One region of the Cohnella soli genome, then DNA from elsewhere that is predicted to be linked to it. Evidence: riboswitches for the same ligand, from Rfam matches in the RefSeq annotation. Region 1 holds a riboswitch; each other region holds the start of a gene.
The links. A riboswitch is a leader RNA that binds a small molecule or an ion and turns the genes downstream of it on or off. The one in region 1 is predicted to bind cyclic di-AMP.
Positions count from the first base shown of each region.

Region 2: another riboswitch for cyclic di-AMP. It lies ahead of ACFPOF_RS17115 (hypothetical protein); the one in region 1 lies ahead of ACFPOF_RS22770 (TrkH family potassium uptake protein).
Region 3: another riboswitch for cyclic di-AMP. It lies ahead of ACFPOF_RS29565 (APC family permease); the one in region 1 lies ahead of ACFPOF_RS22770 (TrkH family potassium uptake protein).

Region 1 is NZ_JBHSMI010000029.1:555,460-561,936, reverse strand. Features, by position in the region: gene ACFPOF_RS22775 (CPBP family intramembrane glutamic endopeptidase) at 1-1,380, opposite strand, end outside; cyclic di-AMP (ydaO/yuaA leader) riboswitch at 1,643-1,823, shown strand; gene ACFPOF_RS22770 (TrkH family potassium uptake protein) at 1,895-3,241, shown strand; gene ACFPOF_RS22765 (TrkH family potassium uptake protein) at 3,259-4,599, shown strand; gene ACFPOF_RS22760 (potassium channel family protein) at 4,613-5,275, shown strand; gene ACFPOF_RS22755 (cation:proton antiporter) at 5,287-6,477, shown strand, end outside.
Region 2 is NZ_JBHSMI010000028.1:179,974-186,450, forward strand. Features, by position in the region: gene ACFPOF_RS17090 (HAD family hydrolase) at 1-391, shown strand, start outside; gene ACFPOF_RS17095 (hypothetical protein) at 650-1,054, shown strand; gene ACFPOF_RS17100 (DUF418 domain-containing protein) at 1,068-2,150, opposite strand; gene ACFPOF_RS17105 (helix-turn-helix domain-containing protein) at 2,147-2,938, opposite strand; gene ACFPOF_RS17110 (peptidylprolyl isomerase) at 3,110-3,802, opposite strand; cyclic di-AMP (ydaO/yuaA leader) riboswitch at 4,067-4,262, shown strand; cyclic di-AMP (ydaO/yuaA leader) riboswitch at 4,366-4,543, shown strand; gene ACFPOF_RS17115 (hypothetical protein) at 4,660-5,097, shown strand; gene ACFPOF_RS17120 (potassium-transporting ATPase subunit F) at 5,197-5,274, shown strand; gene kdpA (potassium-transporting ATPase subunit KdpA) at 5,288-6,477, shown strand, end outside.
Region 3 is NZ_JBHSMI010000067.1:9,906-16,382, forward strand. Features, by position in the region: gene ACFPOF_RS29555 (EAL domain-containing protein) at 1-950, shown strand, start outside; gene ACFPOF_RS29560 (ATPase) at 1,051-1,434, opposite strand; cyclic di-AMP (ydaO/yuaA leader) riboswitch at 1,686-1,854, shown strand; gene ACFPOF_RS29565 (APC family permease) at 1,979-3,802, shown strand; gene ACFPOF_RS29570 (ABC transporter permease) at 3,833-4,612, opposite strand; gene ACFPOF_RS29575 (ABC transporter ATP-binding protein) at 4,609-5,520, opposite strand; gene ACFPOF_RS29580 (PLDc N-terminal domain-containing protein) at 5,524-5,718, opposite strand; gene ACFPOF_RS29585 (sigmaY antisigma factor component) at 5,705-5,968, opposite strand; gene ACFPOF_RS29590 (YxlC family protein) at 5,961-6,305, opposite strand; gene sigY (RNA polymerase sigma factor SigY) at 6,286-6,477, opposite strand, start outside.

The sequences.
Region 1 (6,477 bases):
CGGCTCGCGACCGATCAGTTTGCGGGCGATGCCGACGAACCATTTGCGAAACAGCGCGATACCGAAGAAACGGCTTTGCATCTCTTCCGAAATGCCAGCGCACCAGGCGAGCAGCGGCAGCAGCCACGGGAAGCTCATGTTGTACATCGACTGGGTCGCATCGGACGAAGAGAACGAGCCTGCTATATTCTCCATCGCCAGCAAAATAACGGATTGCATGCCGAGCAAAATAAAGGCTAGGAAGTAGCCGGTTCGCATGCTCGCCAGTACGCTGTCTCCATACCCCGCTTCTTGCCAGCGCGGCCAGAGCGCAAGCCCCATCGACTTCCACAGCCCGTCTCCCCCGACTGCGGAGAAATAAGTCATAACCGCCATCACGAAGTAAGTAATCAGACTGACGATAATCGTGGCCTGCTCGCCTGTGCTCGAACCGTTTTCCCAATTGCCGGCCCGAAGCCCGGGAATCATGTTAAACGTAATGCCTGCGTACAGAACGAAGAACACCGAAGCTAAGAAAATACCTCTGACGAACGATGTGCGGTCACCGTATGTGCCCGCATAAATGATCGCCAAAATAAAAAACAAAATGCTTGGCAGCAGGAATCCGAACACAGAAAGCTTGGACGACCATGTTTGCTGCGTCTTCAAGTCGTGAAGGAAATCGGTGGGCAGATCGACACCGTAACGGACGAATCCGCTCTGCCAAGGCGGGAACGCGGAAGACAAAGCGTTGTATGAAGCGGGAACTCGAACGTCGAGCTTTACGGCAGCTTTTCCGATAGCCGCTTTGCTCGAAGCGGCGGTAAAACGAACAGAACCGTCATCCTGCACATAACCGTCGGGGTTCCATTCGGCGGGATTCGCGCCCCAATATTCCGCGTATTGCAGTGCCCTGGCGACGGCACTTTGTTTGCTTTCATTTATTCCCTCTCCGGATGATGCCTGACCGGTTCTTTTTTTGGTAGGTACATGGTCCCATCCGACGAGTCGGCCTTTTACCATGTCTATATAAAGATTAAGCTTGCCGGGATATGCGGAGGAAGACAAGGATACGGCGTAGACATCGGTTGGAGCGCTGTTCGACCATGTTTTGTCGTAGGTGTCGTGCAAGCGGTACTTCGACAAGTAACCGACCGTGTCGCTGTCCGACAGATGTGTGATTTCTGCATCCGACGTCTCTTTCGGAGAGAGCCCGAATTTATTTTCCGCCCAGAAGATCGCTTTCGCTTCGGCTTCCGAACGCGTGAGCACGTTTGACGAGCCCGAGGAAAACAAGGAGCCCGCAGAGGGGAAAACCTGAATAAGCAAGAAAAGCAGGAGGCCGACTGCGGCGGCCCATACCCAGCGACGATCCAGACGCGACAGTTGTATTTCGTTCAACTAACATCTCTCCTTACGCAATAAAAGCCGAAGTAAACGCATACAGCAAGGCCGCGCGAACTTTTTCCACTATTTTCATCAAGTATCTCGCATTTTTGGCGAAAATGAAAGCAAAGACGCCGATAATCGTTGTCCGGTCGTTATATTGTGCGAATAGCTTCGTCATAATCGTTCAAATGCGTCGGTTTGACTTCAAATTGATGTTGTCCCCCTTCGGTGGAAAGAATATAATTCGGTGGTACGTTTCGTCGATGCCGATGAAACGAAAGGAAAGCCGAATTTCCGAACGATGGAAAACGGGGGAACCAACCGCTCGCGGTACAAGTTCTATTGTATTCGCGTAGACCGGGGTGAATTCCAAGCGGCCTAACCTCCGCTCGGATAGGGCAATCTGTTCGTGCCCGAACCCGACAGCTAACCTCGTAGGCTGTATGCGAACAGGGATCATGTGCGTATGTCCGAGCACTGGGATTCCAGTGCTTTTTTTGTTGCGCAGAATGAGGTGACGGGATTGATTAGAAAAGCGGTGCGGTGGCTTAGCGTGTCTCCGCCCAGAACGTTGTTGCTTGGATTCTCTATTATTATTGTTATCGGGGCGTTTCTGCTTCAGTTGCCGATTGCGACGGCGAACGGCGATAAGATCGGTTTTGTCGACGCGCTCTTCACCGCGACGTCCGCCACTTGTGTCACCGGCTTGGTTCTTTTTGATACAGGTACATATTTTTCCGCGTTCGGCCACTGGGTTATACTGATTCTCATTCAGGTTGGCGGAATCGGCTTTATGACGATGGCGACGTTGTTCGCGCTAATTCTCCGGCGGAAAATATCGCTGAAGGAACGGTTGATTTTGCAAGAGTCGCTGAACCAGGGCAGCATCGAAGGCTTGGTTAGGCTCGTACGCAAAGTCATCTTATACGCGCTTGCGTTGGAGACGGTCGGAGCGCTGCTATATACGATTCGCTTCGCTTCCGATATGCCCGTTGGCAAAGCGCTGTATCATGGCGTGTTTCATTCCATCTCGATTTTCAACAATGCCGGATTTGATTTGTCGGGCGATTTCCGAAGTTTCTCGGCTTACTCTTCCGATCTTTATATGAACATTGTTTCGATGGGGCTCATTATTTTGGGCGGTTTCGGTTTTATCGTGCTTGCCGACCTGGTTGAGGTGCCGTTCCGAAAAACACGCAAATTCTCGCTGCACACGAAAGTTGTTCTTAGTGTGAGTGCGGGATTGATCGTGCTCGGCACATTCGTCATTTTCGTGTTCGAGTTTACGAACGGTCGCTCGGTCGGAGACGACGGCTTCGGTCATAAACTGCTTTCATCGCTGTTTCAGTCTGTGACGACTCGATCCGGCGGGGTTACGACGGTCAACATATCCGAATTCAGGCAAGCGACGCAATTTTTCATCATTATTTTGATGTTTATTGGCGCCTCTCCCGGATCGACCGGAGGCGGCATCAAGACGACGACATTCGCCGTACTCGTCGGCGCGGTTCTCGCGATGATGCGCGGCAAAGAGGATGTTGTGTTATTTAAGCTCAGGCTGGCGAAAGAACGAGTGTACAAAGCCGTTACCGTTACCTTGTTCTGTATCGGCATCGTGACGCTAGGCACGATGGCGCTGGCGACAACGGAAAAAGCCGCGTTTCTAAGCATTTTGTTCGAGGCGACTTCGGCGTTCGGCACGGTAGGGCTGTCGATGGGGCTTACGGGAGAATTAACGATTCCGGGCAAACTAACGATTATTTTTCTAATGTTTATTGGCCGGTTGGGGCCGCTTACGCTTACTTATGCTCTTGGGCCGAAACCGGGCAGAGTACTGTTCCGGCATGCGGAAGGCAAAATCATAATCGGCTGACGGAGGGGAGATCGTAAATGCGCAAGTTGTTCGGTAAAATTTTGTCTTCCCCGCCTCGTATTCTCGTTCTTGGATTTGCTGCAATCGTACTCATCGGAGCGGGACTGCTCATGCTGCCGTTCGCCCATACGGGAGCAGCGCAGCCGCGGTTCATCGATACGCTGTTCACGGCAACTTCGGCGACATGCGTTACCGGTCTTGTCGTCGTCGATACAGGGACGTATTGGACAACGGCAGGACAGCTGATTATTTTGACGATGATCCAGATCGGCGGCCTTGGTTTTATGACGATGGCGACGTTGTTCGCGATTGCGCTAAAAAGACGGATCTCGCTGAAGGAAAAACTTGTTCTGCAAGAGGCGTTTAACCAGACGAGCATTGAAGGCATCATACGCCTCGTACGCAAAGTCGTTATCTATGCGCTGACGATTGAGCTCGCGGGTGCAGTATTATTCACGATTCGGTTCGCTTTCGACATGCCGTTCGGGACAGCCGTATACCGGGGCATTTTCCATGCGGTATCGTTTTTCAATAACGCAGGTTTCGATATTATGGGCGATTACCGCAGCCTGACCGATTACGTCGGCGATCCGCTCGTTAATATTGTGACCATGCTCTTAATTATTCTCGGCGGCCTCGGTTTTGTCGTACTGGCCGACCTCGTCGAAATTCGCAATCCGAAGCGCAAGCTGTCGCTGCATTCGAAAGTCGTATTGAGCATGAGCGGCGGATTGATTTTGATTGGCGCAATATTGATTTTCATATTCGAATACACGAACTCGACGATGGCTTCCTTAACCTTCGGGGAAAAGGTGCTGGCGGCATTCACGCAGTCGGTATCTCCGAGAACGGCAGGCGTCAATACAATTGATCTCGGAGCCATGAGGCAGGCAACACAGTTCGTGATGGTCATCCTTATGTTTATCGGCGCATCGCCCGGATCAACTGGCGGCGGCATCAAGACGACAACGTTCACCGCTTTGCTCGGCGCAGTTATCGCGATGGTTCGCGGCAAAGAAGACGTCGTGTTTTTCAAATACCGGCTTGCCCAGGAACGCGTATACAAAGCGCTGACGGTTACATTATTCGCATTCGGACTTGTTATATTGGCGACGATGATTTTATCGACGACGGAAGATCATCAGTTTCTGCAACTCTTGTTCGAAGTGACTTCCGCGTTCGGTACGGTCGGACTAACGCTCGGATTAACGGCAAAGCTGACGTTCGCGGGAAAAATCATCATTATTGTTATGATGTTTATCGGTCGGCTCGGGCCGCTCACGCTCACCTACGCGCTCGGACCGAAACAAGGGCGACAGTTATATCGTCACGCGGAAGGCAAAATTATAATCGGATAAGGAAGTTGACGTCATGAAGTTTAATCAGTTCGTTATTATCGGTCTCGGCCGATTCGGCTCCAGCATCGGACGCGAACTTATTCAATTGGGTTACGAGGTGCTCGGCGTCGACCGAGATGAGGAAAAAGTGCATGAGATGTCCCACGTGCTGACACATACGATCATTGCGGACGCAACCGAAGAAGAGGTGCTGAGATCGGTCGGCGCGCGCAACTTCGATTGCGGCGTCGTGGCGATCGGAGATGACATTCAAGCGAGCATTCTGGCAACGATATTGTTAAAAGAACTCGGCGTCAAGAAAGTGGTCGCCAAGGCGGTGTCCGATTTGCACGGGCGCGTGCTGCAGCGAATCGGCGTCGACCGGATCATCTATCCCGAGCGGGATATGGGTGTCCGTCTCGCGCATCAGCTCGTGTCGCCGAACTTGCTCGATTACATCGAGTTGTCCAAGCAATATACGATCGCAGAACTTCAAGTGCCAAGCTGTCTTGAGGGCAAGTCGCTCGATGATGTGAACCCGAGAGGGCGATTCGGCTGCAGCATCGTTGCAATCAACAAGCCGAAAGGCATTATTATTGCCCCTGTCGCCAAAGACGTGTTGACGACGAACGATGTAATGGTCGTCATCGGTACGAACGATCAGATCGAACAGTTCCAGCAATCAATCGGACAATAGGAGAAAACTGCATGGATAACGAAGTCGTTCAAACGGTTCACCATCTGTTGATCCTGTTTCTGATCGTCTTTGCTGCAGGCATCATAACGGGAAGACTTGCCGCATGGATCAAAGTGCCCGACGTCGTGCTTTTTATCGGTGTAGGCATGTTACTGGGACAAGGCTTGCAATGGATTACCGAAGAGAGCACTTCGCTGACGAACCAGCTTGTCCTGTCTGCGGGCTCCGCACTGATTCTGTTCGATGGCGGAAGAAACATACGCTGGCATGGGCTGAAGCAAGTGCTCGTCTCTGTAACGCTTCTAAGCACGGTCGGCGTCGTCGTGACGGCCGGTATCGTCGGTTTTGTCGCCCATGAGGCGTTCGGGTTGGACTGGATGACGGCGCTCCTGATCGGCGCAGTCATTTCCTCGACCGACCCGGCAACAATCATTCCCGTGTTCCGCCAAGTTGCCGTAAAGGCACGGCTAAGAGAGACGGTCGAAAGCGAGTCCGCGTTTAACGATGCCACGGGATCCATTCTGACGTTTGCGTTGCTCACTGCGATTTTGTCCGGGCACTCGCCGAGTTTGGGCAGCGTATCGCTCGATTTCATTAAAACAGCGCTCGGCGGCTTGGCGGTCGGATTTGTTTTGTCTGCTGCAATCGTGTATCTCGTCGGCCATGCCAAATGGGGATGGTTTCGCGACTATGCGGCGCTTTCGATGCTCTCCGCCGCCATTGCAGCTTATTTGGCGGGAGAGCTTCTGCATGTCAGCGGGCTTATGGCGACGTTCACAGCGGGGTTAGTCTGGGGCAATGCACGCTTACTCGGCGTATCGATTGACGACAAAAACGACGAAATGGGCCATGTGGCGGACAATGCATCCGTGATGATGCGGATGTTTATTTTTATTTTGCTAGGCAGTCAGGTGAATTTCTCTTTGATCGGAAATTATTTCTGGCCAGCGCTGGCCGTTGTCGCCGCGCTTGTGTTTGTTGCCAGACCGCTTACGGTTTTGTCGTCGGCATGGCCTGACAGAAGAACCCGTTGGACGGGCAAGGAGCTGCTGTTCATGTGCTGGGTTCGCGAAACCGGCGTCATTCCAGCAGCTTTGTCCGGTATGATCGTCGCAAGCGGGGTCGCTCATGCGGACAAAGTGTCGGCAGTCGTACTGCTGGCAGTCGTGTTTACCATACTGGTGCAAGCGAGCACGACAGCT
Region 2 (6,477 bases), on a different contig from region 1:
GGCAGAGGCGCACAGCTTGGGCTGGAAGATCGGCCTCGCTTCTAGCTCGGACCGTGCGTGGATAGAGAAACATCTAGGCAAACAAGGAATCAGAGATCGTTTCGAAGTTATCTGTTCCTCTGATGATGTGAAGCGGGTGAAGCCCGATCCTGAGCTGTATATCCGCGCGGTCGAGGCACTCGGCGTCAGGCCGGGCGAGGCGCTTGCGATCGAGGATTCGATGAACGGGCTGCGCGCCGCGAAAGCCGCCGGCTTATGGGGCTTGGCCATTCCGAATCCGGTGACGGCGCAGATGAACTTCTCGGAAGCCGACGTCCTCGTCGACAGCTTGGATAGAACGACGTTCGCTCAAATTGAAGCGACGCTGCAATCGCGTATCGCGCAGAAATAAATGTAGAGGCTGTCTCATAAGTGAGATGAGTAAGTCCGGTTTGAGAGACTGTCGACTAATTTTTGAGGGAGCAATTTACTGCAGAGACTGCTAAAACACGGCTGTCAGATCGATTTTATTTTTTCTCACTTTTGATGATCCTCCATAAAAACCGATCTGGGAGCGGAAATTGCTCATCATTAATCGACAGTCTCTTTACCTGACTAAGCGCTCGTTATCTCGCATCCGCGCCGCTCTAATTCGGTTCCACCTGACTACGTGCTCGTTATCGCGCTTCCGCGCCGCTCTAATTCGGTTCCACCTGACTACGTGCTCGTTATCGCGCTTCCGCGCCGCTCTAATTCGGTTCCACCTGACTACGTGCTCGTTATCGCGCATCCGCGCCGCTCTAATTCGGTTCCACCTGACTACGTGCTCGTTATCGCGCTTCCGCGCCGCTCTAATTCGGTTCCACCTGATTACGTGCTCATTATCGCGCTTCCGCACCGCTCTAATTCGGTTCCACCTGACTACGTGCTCGTTATCGCGCTTCCGCACCGCTCTAATTCGGTTCCACCTGATTACGTGCTCATTATCGCGCTTCCGCGCCGCTCTAATTCGGTTCCACCTGACTACGTGCTCGTTATCGTGAAGGCCAATTTGTTCAATTTGTTCGTCCGGTGACTCTCCACGAGACTCAGCTTAATTTTCTCATGAGCAACTCTACCGGCCCCCTGTCCATCCGCCTTCTCCACACTGTCGAGAAAAGGATGGCGAAGATGAAGTAGGCGGTCGCGTAGGCCAGCGCAAAAGCGAGATTGCCATTTTCCAAATATCCGAATACCTCAAGCACCCCTAATCCGATCACGACATGCCCGATATAATGAGACAAAGATAATTGCCCTGTGCTAATTACAGCTTGAGTAAGACGAGACGGCTCGAACTTGTCGATCGCGTACAGACAGATTGCAATGATGCCCAAAGACGAACAAGTGCCCGAGAGAATGTACAAAGCGGTTGGCGGCATCGGTTTCGTTCCGAAAAGATAGGTCGCGGATTCGTGGTCTAACCATGGAGAAGTCCACCTGATCAGCAAATAAGACACGGTTTCCAAAGCTACGACACCCAGCAATGAAAACGATAGCAGCCTCGCTCGATTTTCCCGGTTCAGCCAATCCCTTCTCCCGATCCACATCCCAACGAGGAAAAAACACAACCAAGGAAACACAGGATGAAATCCGTTAAACAACAGATTTCGAACGAACCCATCCAACGTCCAGAAGCCGCTGTATTCGTGGAACTCTGCATTCCATCCTGCGCTGTAATCGAGTACGAGCAACAACATCTGCGATACAAGCAATACGATCGGGATCAGAACGAGAAGTATGCGATCGGATGCTGTGAAAAGGAAGGCAGCAACAAACAGGAACACGGCATAGTAGTGTAAAATATCGGCGCTCCAGCCGATGAGCAATAGAAACGTGCCGGCGGCAAGCAGGAATGCGGCTCTGCGAAATAAGCTGTTTCGGCTCTGGCGGATGAGCGAAGAATCCATCGTTCTCCGTGCTTTCGATGTCATTAACGATACCCCGACTCCGGCCAGCACAACGAACAAAGCCGATGCTCGCCCTTCGAACACCCCCGCGATTGCGCGTAACCACGCAGGTCCATCATTGTCCGCCTTCATGGCGGGCTTATAGTTCACGATAATCATACCGAAGATCGCCAGCGCTCTGGCCAGATCGAGAGCGGTGATCCGTGCTTTCGATGAAGGATTCATCTGCGAACCTCCTTGCAGGTACGATCCGTAGGCGAGATCAGAGCTTGCAGTTCGTAATGCAGCTTGTGTTTGCTGAACAAGGATAAATACGATTTCTCAATCAGGACCATAGGCCCCTGGATGATGTAACCCTGATCGGCCGCGCAGTTGCTGAATTGCTCGATCATTTGATCCATTTCGTCATCCTGATCAGCAGGCCGCTGCAACGTAAGATATTCGCCCTCTGGCATAACGAGATCGCCAGGCGCTTCCGTTTCGGTGTACAACGTCAGCCGATTCGAATCATCCCAAACATAATGAATGTCCGACTCGAACAAATGGGGAACTCGCCGCGCCCGTTCGACTATCTGTCTAGCGCCAAGGTTCGCGCTCGGATCCATTTCGACCAACCTTGCGAGGTGAACGGCGTCTCGCTGCTTAATCGCATATGGGCTGCTCAGGGAGCTGTAGCTTTGCTGTTCATGCAGCACTTTACGGATGAATTGCCGAAGCTGCTCCAACCGCTTCAATTCGTCCTCTACGTCATGCAAAAAGTGCTGAAGAAGATGTCGGGATTGATCCGCAGAATAATTGTCCATGCACTCTTTCAGAAGTCCGACGGGCACGCCGAGCTTTCGCAGCAGCAAAATATGCGAAAGCCGATAAATTTCGTCCATACCGTACATGCGGTACTGGTTGTCGCTTGTATAGGCCGGCTCGAGCACGCCTTTTTCCTCAAAATATCGAATTTGATGAACGGACACATTCATGAGTCTAGCCAACTCGCTGATCGTAATTTCGCTTTTCATGGGACACACTCCACTTCTGCATAAAGCTTGGGATGCCTATACTGTACACTTTAGGTCAGACCTAAGGTCAAGGGGCATAGCAAATGTTGAGCGCACAAAAAAGGCGATGCCGCCGAATAACGGAAATCATCCGTTCGTTCGGCGGCATCGCCCTACTCTTTTATTGAGAAGTTACTTGATAATCTCCGGTTCCGGAGCGTCAGCACCGCGCGTATCGACAGTTACTTTCTTCATAACTGGAGGTGTCTTCGGACGATCGTTCGCACCTTTTGACGAGTTCACGATCTCGTTAACGACGTCCATGCCTTCGGTTACTTTGCCGAAGGCGGCATATGCGCCATCGAGGTGAGGGGCGGGAGCGACCATAATGAAGAACTGGGAGCCAGCGCTGTTCGGGTTCCCGGAACGCGCCATAGAGAGGACGCCTTCCGTATGTTTCAGGTTGTTCTCGAAGCCGTTCTGTGAGAATTCGCCGGCGATCGAGTAACCTGGTCCGCCCATGCCGGTGCCTTCAGGGTCGCCGCCCTGGATCATAAAGTTAGGAATTACGCGGTGGAAAATGGTGCCGTCGTAGAACCCTTTTTTGACGAGCGAAATAAAGTTGTTAACGGTGTTCGGGGCGATTTTCGGGTACAGTTCGATGGTGATTGTTTTGCCGCTGTCCATCTCGATTGTTACGATTGGGTTATCTCCGCTAGTGTCTACTCCGTTCATTGCAGAAGCCTCCTGTGTGGCGGCAGCTCCGTTGCCGGAAGTTGCCTTTGAATTTTGGTTTTCTTCTTTCTTGCCGCAGCCTGAAGCTACGAGCAACAGAGCGATGAGCGCGATTAGCGCCAGGGTCAAGCGATTACGCGAAGTGCTCATTACAAGTCCCCCTTTGATCTCTCTATTTCCCTTCGAAATTATATCATTTGACTGGCGAGGAATCCAACCTCTCCCGTGTCGGAATATTGGCCGCAATCAAGAAAGCGTGAAAGATAGCGAGCGTAAAAGAGCTTTCTGGAGCTTGGGACCGTTGTAAGCGGTACAAAAAACAGGGCTGGCAAAATATGCGTGCAGGCCGCTTGCGGCATTGCTTTACAAGGAACGGAGTCAGGAGTAATATTCGATTCAGCAATTCAAATGTTCCATTCGTAATCGCTGAGTTTCCGCGAAAATGCGGAAAACGGGGGAACCAATCGATGGCGCGCGTGCGGTGTGAGAGCCGCGCCCGCGCCGTCCGGGGTGAATCCCGAAGCGCCGTTCCTAGGGCGGCGCTTCGGGTAGGGCGACTCTCACCGCCCGAATCCGACAGCTAACCTCGTAAGCGTTGAAGTGCTTCGTCTTGATCGGTGTTGACCGGTTCCGGGCGTTCGCACGTTGGGGAGAGGATGATGGACTTGTGACCTTCACGGCCGCAGGGTTTATTCCTCTGCGGTTTTTGTTATGCCATTTTATCGCTGAATTCCTGTGAGCAGGAAGCGGGGGAACCAGACGGACGGGCTTTAGCGCCGACGTCCATGGGGTGAATCCGGAAAGGCGGGAGCTGCAGCTCCGCCGACCGGTAGGGCGACTCTCGAGCCCGAATCCGACAGCTAACCTCGTAAGCGTACCGAGAGAGGCGACTCATGATCGTGACGGCACGGTTTATTCGACCATGTCCGGAAGCCACGAGAAGTTCCCTCTTCCTGCGGCTTCTTTTTTTATGCCAGCCGCGGGTCCAATTTCAGGAGGAGAAAACATTGGCCCATCCCAATATCGTACTCGTGTCGGCGCCTACGCCGGCCGGCGAGTCGTTCGTCAAGCTGCTTCAAACCCGGAACGTCCCGTTCGCGGTTATCGTGAACAACGCGGCGGAACGCAAGCGTATGTCCATAATCGGCGCCGATCGCATCGTCGAAGTGAATACCGCCAAAGAAGAAACGTGGATCGTTCCCGAAGTCGAAGTCGGCAAAGTATTTTTATTCGAATCGAGTCTCGCGCTCATCTGCCGATACATTCAAATTTGCCGCAGTTGGACAACGGAGCCGATTTACGTCCTGACGGAAAGCCATCAGCCGCGCCATGTGTACAAAGGACTGGGAGCCAGTTATGTCATTCATAGCCACGGGTTGAACTGCGAGTTTCTTGTCACCGACGATTTGATCGAAACTGCTAAAGGGGGCTCTTTCCATGCTTGATCTTTATATGATTGCATTGTTGGCGGGTGTTTTCGCACTGTTTTACGGTTTCCTTGTCTGGTGCGGCCGGGTCGTCGACGGAGAGAAAGGGGATCGCCCATGATTATCGTATCGATCGTCGCGGCGGCCGTCTTTCTGTATCTGATATACGCATTGGTGAATCCGGAGAAGTTCTAGGGGAGGAAAGGCTATGGGCCTGTTGCAAATCGTCATCGTTCTGGCGGTGCTGGCGCTGCTAGTGAAACCAGTCGGAAGTTATGTATATCATGCGTTCTCTAATGAACCTAGTCGGCAAGATCGTATTTTCGGCGGCTTCGAACGGTTGATCTATAAGCTTATCGGGTTGAAAAATCGGGAAGGCATGACGTGGAAAAAGTACGCGCTCGCGTTTCTGCTGACCAATATCGTTCTTGTGGCGGTTGGTTACTTGATTTTACGGGTACAGAAATATTTGCCGTTGAACCCGAGCGGCATCGATAACATGGAACAGACGCTTTCTTTTAACACGATTACGAGTTTTATGACCAATACGAACTTGCAGAACTATAGCGGGGAATCGGGCTTGTCCTACTTCTCTCAGATGGCTGTCATCATCATGATGATGTTCACGTCGGCGGCGACCGGCTTCTCGGTGGCGATCGCATTCGTCAGAGGTATCACGAGCAAGGGCGAGACGATCGGGAACTTCTTCGAAGATTTCGTGAAGGCACATACCCGGATTTTCCTGCCGACGGCCGTTCTTGCGACGCTGCTGCTCGTCGCGCTGCAAGTGCCGCAAACGCTCGATCCAACGGTGACGGTAACGACGCTCTCCGGTGCCGTGCAGAACATCGCGATCGGTCCGGTTGCCGCGCTGGAGTCGATCAAACATCTGGGCACGAACGGCGGCGGTTTCTTCGGCGCCAACTCGGCTCATCCATTCGAGAATCCGACCCCGCTGACGAACGTCATCGAAATATTGTCCATGTGGACGTTGCCCGCGTCTCTTCCTTATGTATACGGGCGCTTCGCTCGCAACCGCAAGCAAGGCTGGGTTGTGTTCGGGGCAATGATGACACTGTTCCTTGCATTCCTCGCGCTCATCTACTTCTCGGAGCTGCGAGGCAATCCCGCGATCAACGCGATGGGAATCGATGCGTCGCAAGGCAGCATGGAAGGCAAGGAAGTCCGCTTCGGCATTCCGCAATCCGCCTTGTTCACTGCCGTCACGACTGCGGCGACGACCGGAACGGTCAACAACATGCACGACACGCTTACACCGCTCGGCGGCCTTGGCGCGCTCGGCGAGATGATGCTGAACGTTGTATTCGGCGGCAAAGGCGTAGGGCTGATCAATATGCTGATGTACGCGATATTGGGCGTTTTCTTATGCGGGCTGAT
Region 3 (6,477 bases), on a different contig from region 1:
CGACAACCTACGACGTTCCCGAGCAATTGCTAAAGTTACTCGGTCACCTGCAACGCAATATGTCCGTCGCAGACGCGGACAACGTTCGCTGCAGAATCGATTATGGCGACCCCCGAGTGTCGGCTGACCATCTTGAAGAAACGATAGACGAAGCCGATGTGCCGGACAGTAGTACGGACGGTTGGTTCCCGCTTTCCGCCCTTTTCGGTCAAATCGGCGGGATCAGCGTATCCGACTACATTTTGTATCGGATCTTCACTCCGCACCTTCAACCGATCGTGGCAACCGACCGCCGACCGATCGGTTACGAATTTCTGCTCCGTCCGTTGCCGGAACAAGCCCCGTTCCGACCGGCGGAACTATTCGAGACCGCGCGCCGTACCGGCCATCACGCATTCCTCGACCGCGCGGCGCGACATTCTGCCATTCGCATGGGAGCTTCCCATCTGCCGCCGGGGACGAAACGATTCGTCAACTTCCTCCCATCGTCGCTCCTTCATCCGGCATCGTGCCTGAAAGACACGTTCGACCTAATGAAAGCTACCGGAACGGCTCCGGAAGATTGCGTCTTTGAAGTGATAGAAACCGAACCGCTGGATGAGAACAAACTAGGTCGCGTTTTCGACGTCTATCGGGATCAACGGGTCAATCTTGCCCTCGATGATGTCGGCAGCGGTTTCGCTACGCTCGGTGCTGTCGAACGATTAAAGCCGGATTATGTAAAAATGGATCGCAGATGGGTCAGCGGTTGCGACGCGGATACGGCCAAGCAGAAATATATCGATGGTTTGTTGGAAAGAACGTCCCGGTTCGGGGGGAACGTTCTCGCCGAAGGGGTCGAGCGCGAAGAAGAATGGAACTACTTGCGCAACGCGGGCGTCCCCCTGTTTCAAGGCTACTTGTTCGGTAAGGCGATGCCTCTGCCCTCTCACGTGACCCTGTACGCTTAACGGCGCAACGCCGACATTCACGCAACCATTTTCGGGTCGGCGCGAATGTCGGCGTTGCTTTGTTCGTTTTAGCTTTCAGGCTTATGTGGCTCGAGGTGCTTTAAATCCACGCCTTCAAATTCACTTGGCGAATGAACTCTTCGCGGCTCAACACTTCCTTGCTCGTCTCTTCGGCCGGCTCATCTTCCGCTTGATCGCCGTTCATAATTCTTTTGAATAATTCCTCGTTGCGGGTTGCTAGAGCGAAATCGATCAGCGCTTCCTTCTCGATGCGCGCCGCTTCGAGCTCCAACATTGTCTCTTCCAATTCGATATCTCCGCCGGGCACGTAAAATTGCCTATTCGCTTTCGGAACCCGGATTACATAATCAAACGCGCTGTCGTTGTTCCGGTCATAAGCGATCACATAGCCGTATTCGCCTAAAGGCAGCTTCTGCTCAAACCGGTCATCGACAATGATGATCCTTTCCCCAAGCTTCAACATGTCGACTCTCCCCTCTCGCAACTATCGTTATAAGCCTATCCTACTAGAAATAGATTCCGATATGCAAATGTTGTCGCACCCGGCAAACAAACATTTCGAGGTACAAGCTTAATTAAGAGGCTACGATTAGAGCCGAACCCATGTATGCGCATTCATGGTCAACTATTGCCTTTGACGGGTATTTTCCGGCTGAAATCCCGATTTTACAGCAACGGCATCGAAGGAATATGATTTATCCATCCCATTCATCATGCATTGCAACGCTGAGTTTTCGTCACGAAAAGCGGGGGAACCACCGGCATCTTTTTGACAAATGCCAACCGGGGTGAATCGGCTGCGCCGTCATGAACGGCAGCCGTAGGGCGACTCTACGCGCCCGAATCCGTCAGCTAACCTCGTAAGCGTCCTTAGAGAGCGAAACAACTTCGGTTCGATTGTAACCGCGGGGGTCTTCCTCTGCGGTTTTTTGTCGTGCTGAAAGCCGCTGAATCGGACACATTAACAAGAAGTAGTTAGAATCAAAATCATTCGGCGGTGAAAAGACATGTTTTCCATCAAAAGATTGTTAATCGGACGCCCCCTCAAGTCAACGGCATTAGGGGAGCAGAAACTGAACAAAACAAAAGCGCTGGCCATCCTTTCTTCCGATGCGCTTTCCTCTGTCGCCTACGGCCCAGAGCAAATTTTGATCGTTCTCGCCACGCTTGGCGCGGCAGCGTTCTGGTATTCCGTTCCGATCGGGATCGGCGTGCTTGTCCTTCTGACGGCGCTCATCTTGTCCTACAGGCAAATCATCTATGCCTATCCGCACGGCGGAGGCGCCTACGTCGTTTCCAAAGAAAACCTCGGCGTATGGCCCGGTCTGATCGCCGGCGGCTCCTTGCTTGTCGATTATGTGCTAACGGTAGCCGTAAGCGTCTCGGCGGGCACCGACGCGATTACGTCCGCCTTTCCGAGCTTGCATGAGCATACAGTGCTTATCGCGATCGTTTTCGTCTTGTTTACAACGGTGCTGAACTTAAGAGGCGTGACGGAATCGGCCTCGATCCTCGCTTATCCCGTCTATTTGTTCGTGTTTGCGTTGTTTATCCTCATCGGGGTCGGACTTTATGACATCGCAACCGGCGCTGTTACCCCTGATGCTCACGTGTCCATCGGAACTCCGGTCGCCGGGATCAGCCTGTTTTTGCTGCTGAAAGCTTTCGCTTCTGGCAGTTCGGCACTGACAGGCGTCGAAGCGATCTCCAACGCCATTCCTAATTTCAAAACACCCGCTCCGGTGAATGCCTCACGCACGCTTCTTGCAATGGGCACACTGCTCGCTTTACTGTTCTCGGGCATTGTGTTTCTCGCTTATTACTACGGGATCAGCCCTCTGGCAGAAGTGACGGTCGTGTCGCAAATCGCGGAGCAAACGTTCGGCCGCCATTTCATGTACTTTTTTATTCAGGGAACAACTGCCTTGATTTTGATCCTCGCAGCGAACACCGGTTACTCGGCCTTCCCGTTGCTGGCAGTAAACCTGGCCAAAGATAAGTTTATTCCGAGAATATTTACCGCCCGCGGCGATCGGCTCGGTTATTCGAATGGCATTATTACGCTTGGCTTCCTGTCCATCGTGCTTATCGTCGCTTTCCAAGGGAACACCGAGCATCTCATTCCGCTCTACGCCGTCGGCGTATTCATTCCGTTCACGATGTCGCAAACCGGAATGATGGTCAAGTGGATCCGGCAAAAACCGAAAGGCTGGATCAGCAAGCTTGTGATCAACTCCATCGGCGCTCTCATCAGTTTCACGGTGTCGTTGATGTTCTTCATCACAAAATTCGAGCAAGTGTGGTCGGCTATCATCTTCTTGCCCGCGATCATCTATGTGTTCCACCGCATCAAGAAACACTACGAAGCCGTCGGCGATCAGCTTCGCTTATCGACGTGCGAGCCGTCGTTACCGATCGAAGGGAACGTATTTATCCTCCCTGTCTCGGGTATTACCCACGTCGTCGAGACGTCGATCAAATACGCTCAGTCGCTGTCGGCAAACCAAATTATCGCCGTTTACATTCCGTTCGAGCGGGAAGAGGAAACTGTTTTCGAAGAGAAATGGCACAAGTTCCATCCCGACATCCGGCTTGTCACATTGCATTCCCCGTATCGTTCGATTGTTCAACCGCTCATGAAATTCATCGACACCGTCGAGCGGAAAGCGAACGAATCCAATTACCAAGTCACCGTCGTCATCCCGCAGTTCATCCCGAAAAAAGGATGGCATAATATCCTGCACAACCAAACGAGCCTGATGATCCGCGCCCGGCTGCTCTACCGCAAAAACGTTATCGTGACGACGGTTCCTTATCATTTGAAAAAATAAAAAGGTGAATCGGAAGGCCGGCCCTGCTACCTAGCTAGGGTAGGAGGAGCCGGATGACGATGAACGGCGAACGGCCAGCAGTAAAAGCGCCGCTATGCAAATCGCCGCAGCGAATGCAGCCGTTCCCCATGTGACGCTGCCTGCTGTCAGCCGAGAAGCTGCAGCCGCATTCAGTCCGGACGGCAACCAGTCCAATTTCGGCTTTAACGTCGCCTGAACGATTTGCAGTGCCGTTACGAAGCCGAAAGCGGTGAATGCCGCTCCGGCGGGCGAACGAATAATCGCGCTGAAAGCAATCGTCGACGTCACCCCAAAAAGCAGCCATCCGATGTAAAGCAGCATAGATGACAGCGCGGCAACCGAATCCGGCTCTCCGATCAGCAGGAGGGTATAGTACCAAGCGCCGCCGTAGCCGAGCGCGAAAGAAACGACAACGAGCAAGCTGTGCATCATCCACTTGGCCAATACGTACGCATAGGGGGATGTCGGTTTAACGAGTATCCAAGCCGCCGTCCCGCTGCGTTTTTCCCCCGAGATCGTCCCCATGAAAGCAAGGCAAATGGCCAACATGCCGATCGTATCGTATTGCCCCAGCGTCTTGGCCAGCACTTCTCCCGGCTTTGGTATCGGAATTTGAATGATCGTCCCTTCAGGTAAAGAGCCGGCGGACGACAAAATATCCGGCATGAACTTTACGGTAATCGGTTGGATGAGCCCGAGCAGCAAGAACACCGCAGGGAGCCATATCCACTTTGCCGTACGAAGCGATTCCCGCCATTCCTTTAGCAACAGTACGCTCATAACGTTCATTCGTTCAACGCCTCCACAAACCATTGTTCCAACGACTTTCGCGCGACTTCGAATGCCAGCAGCTTTATGCCGCCTTCAAGCGCAGTTCTCAGTGCCGTTTCGCGCACGCCGTCGATGTCGTCCGTCTCGATGCTGCGGCTGTAACGACTTGTCGCCGACATTCGCACGCCAGGCAGCTTCTCCAGCGTTGCAAGCCACTCGCTCGCGTTGTCTCCGGCCTCGGTCTCGATTCTAATATACGGACGTCCAGCAGATTGCCGAATATGGTCCATCTCTCCCTGAAGAACAACGCTTCCCTTGTTCATCAAAATAATGTCGTCGCATACCTGCTCCGCATCGTGAAGTACGTGCGTGGACAGCACGATCGACATGTCCCGTTTCCATTGCTCCAGCATCGTCAGCACCTCGCGCCGACCGATCGGATCAAGCGCGGACACCGGTTCGTCCAGCAGCAGCAGACGCGGCCGATGAATAACCGCCTGCGCCAAGCCCAGCCGCTGCTTCATCCCCCCTGAATATCCCCCGACTCGCCGATCGGCCGCATCCGTCAATCCCGCTTGCTCCAGCAATATTTTCGTGCGGTTGGACGCTTCCTTCGCCGAAAGTCCGCACAGTCTGCCTGCCGTTTCCATCGTTTCCCTGCCTGTCATCCAGCCGAAGAACGCCGGCTGCTGAGGGAGAAATCCCATCCAGCGTCTGCGATCAGCAGGCAGTCCACCCTCCGCGAGCATCTCGCCTGAAGTCGGCTCAAGCAACCCTGCGAGAATGGACAGCGTCGTAGTTTTACCCGCTCCATTAGGACCTAACAGCGCGATGCAGCGGCGATCACCGATCGAGAAGCTGGCTTCGCCTAGCGCGATGGTTTGGCCGTAACGTCGTCCGATTCGTTGTGCCGTTAGCAGCTTCAATGGTCAATTCTCCTTCCGGCCGAGCGAGAAGAACAAAATAGGCCCGACGATATTCAAGCACACAATAATGAACACCCACACCCATTTGTTCCAGCGCACCGACTTCGCCCGGTACAGCACCGTTAACGCCGTCGCCATCAGCACAATTTGAATGACGGCTATGGGCAATAGCAACATGAGCAATTTAGAATCTATCATCCGAATCTCCTCCTGTTTCCCGTTCTTGCGTTGCGGCAAGTTCCCGCTTCCGCTTGCGTTTCTTCCATTGCTGCAACGCGATATAAGTCAATGTCGGCAGCGGCGCCTGAATCAGTCCCCATAGCCCCCAAAGCCACGGTTTGCCGCCTTCGCGGCGGGCGTGCAGGAACAGCAGCGTGCTTTGCGTCAGCAACAGCAACCCGAGCGACAACCAGAACCACCAGCTAGTCGCTAACATTTCCTCATTCATAGGTCGCCTCTTCCTTGCTTCGCTTTCGCATGCTGCGAATTTCCCCGACAATCAACGAGCTGCCGAAGAGCAGCGCCATGCCCTGCAATGCCCAGAAACCGGCAGTGAAGCCGGTTGCGAGCAGCACAACGCCAGCTATTGCCGGTACGGCCACCGACCAGAACAACAATAGCTCCCGCCACAGCTTTCGTCTCGCGATTCCGCGTCGTTCTCGAACGAAAGCTTCCCACGTCTCGATCGGCGCCGGAGAAGACGGGAAAGCTTCGTCCAGTCGATTCCATGTCTCATGCAAATCTGCTGCCAGCTTTTCGTCGCTTTCACGATCCGGCGTTGTCATGTGCATTCAGCTCCTCTCGCAACTTGCGGGTGCAATTAAAAATTCTCGATTTGACCGTTCCCGAAGGAACGGACATCATTTCTCCGATCTCCTCGTAGGTGTAGCCGTAATAATGTTTGAGAACAAGCGGCAGACGCTCCTCCGGAGACAGCTTATCCAGGCTTGCCAATAG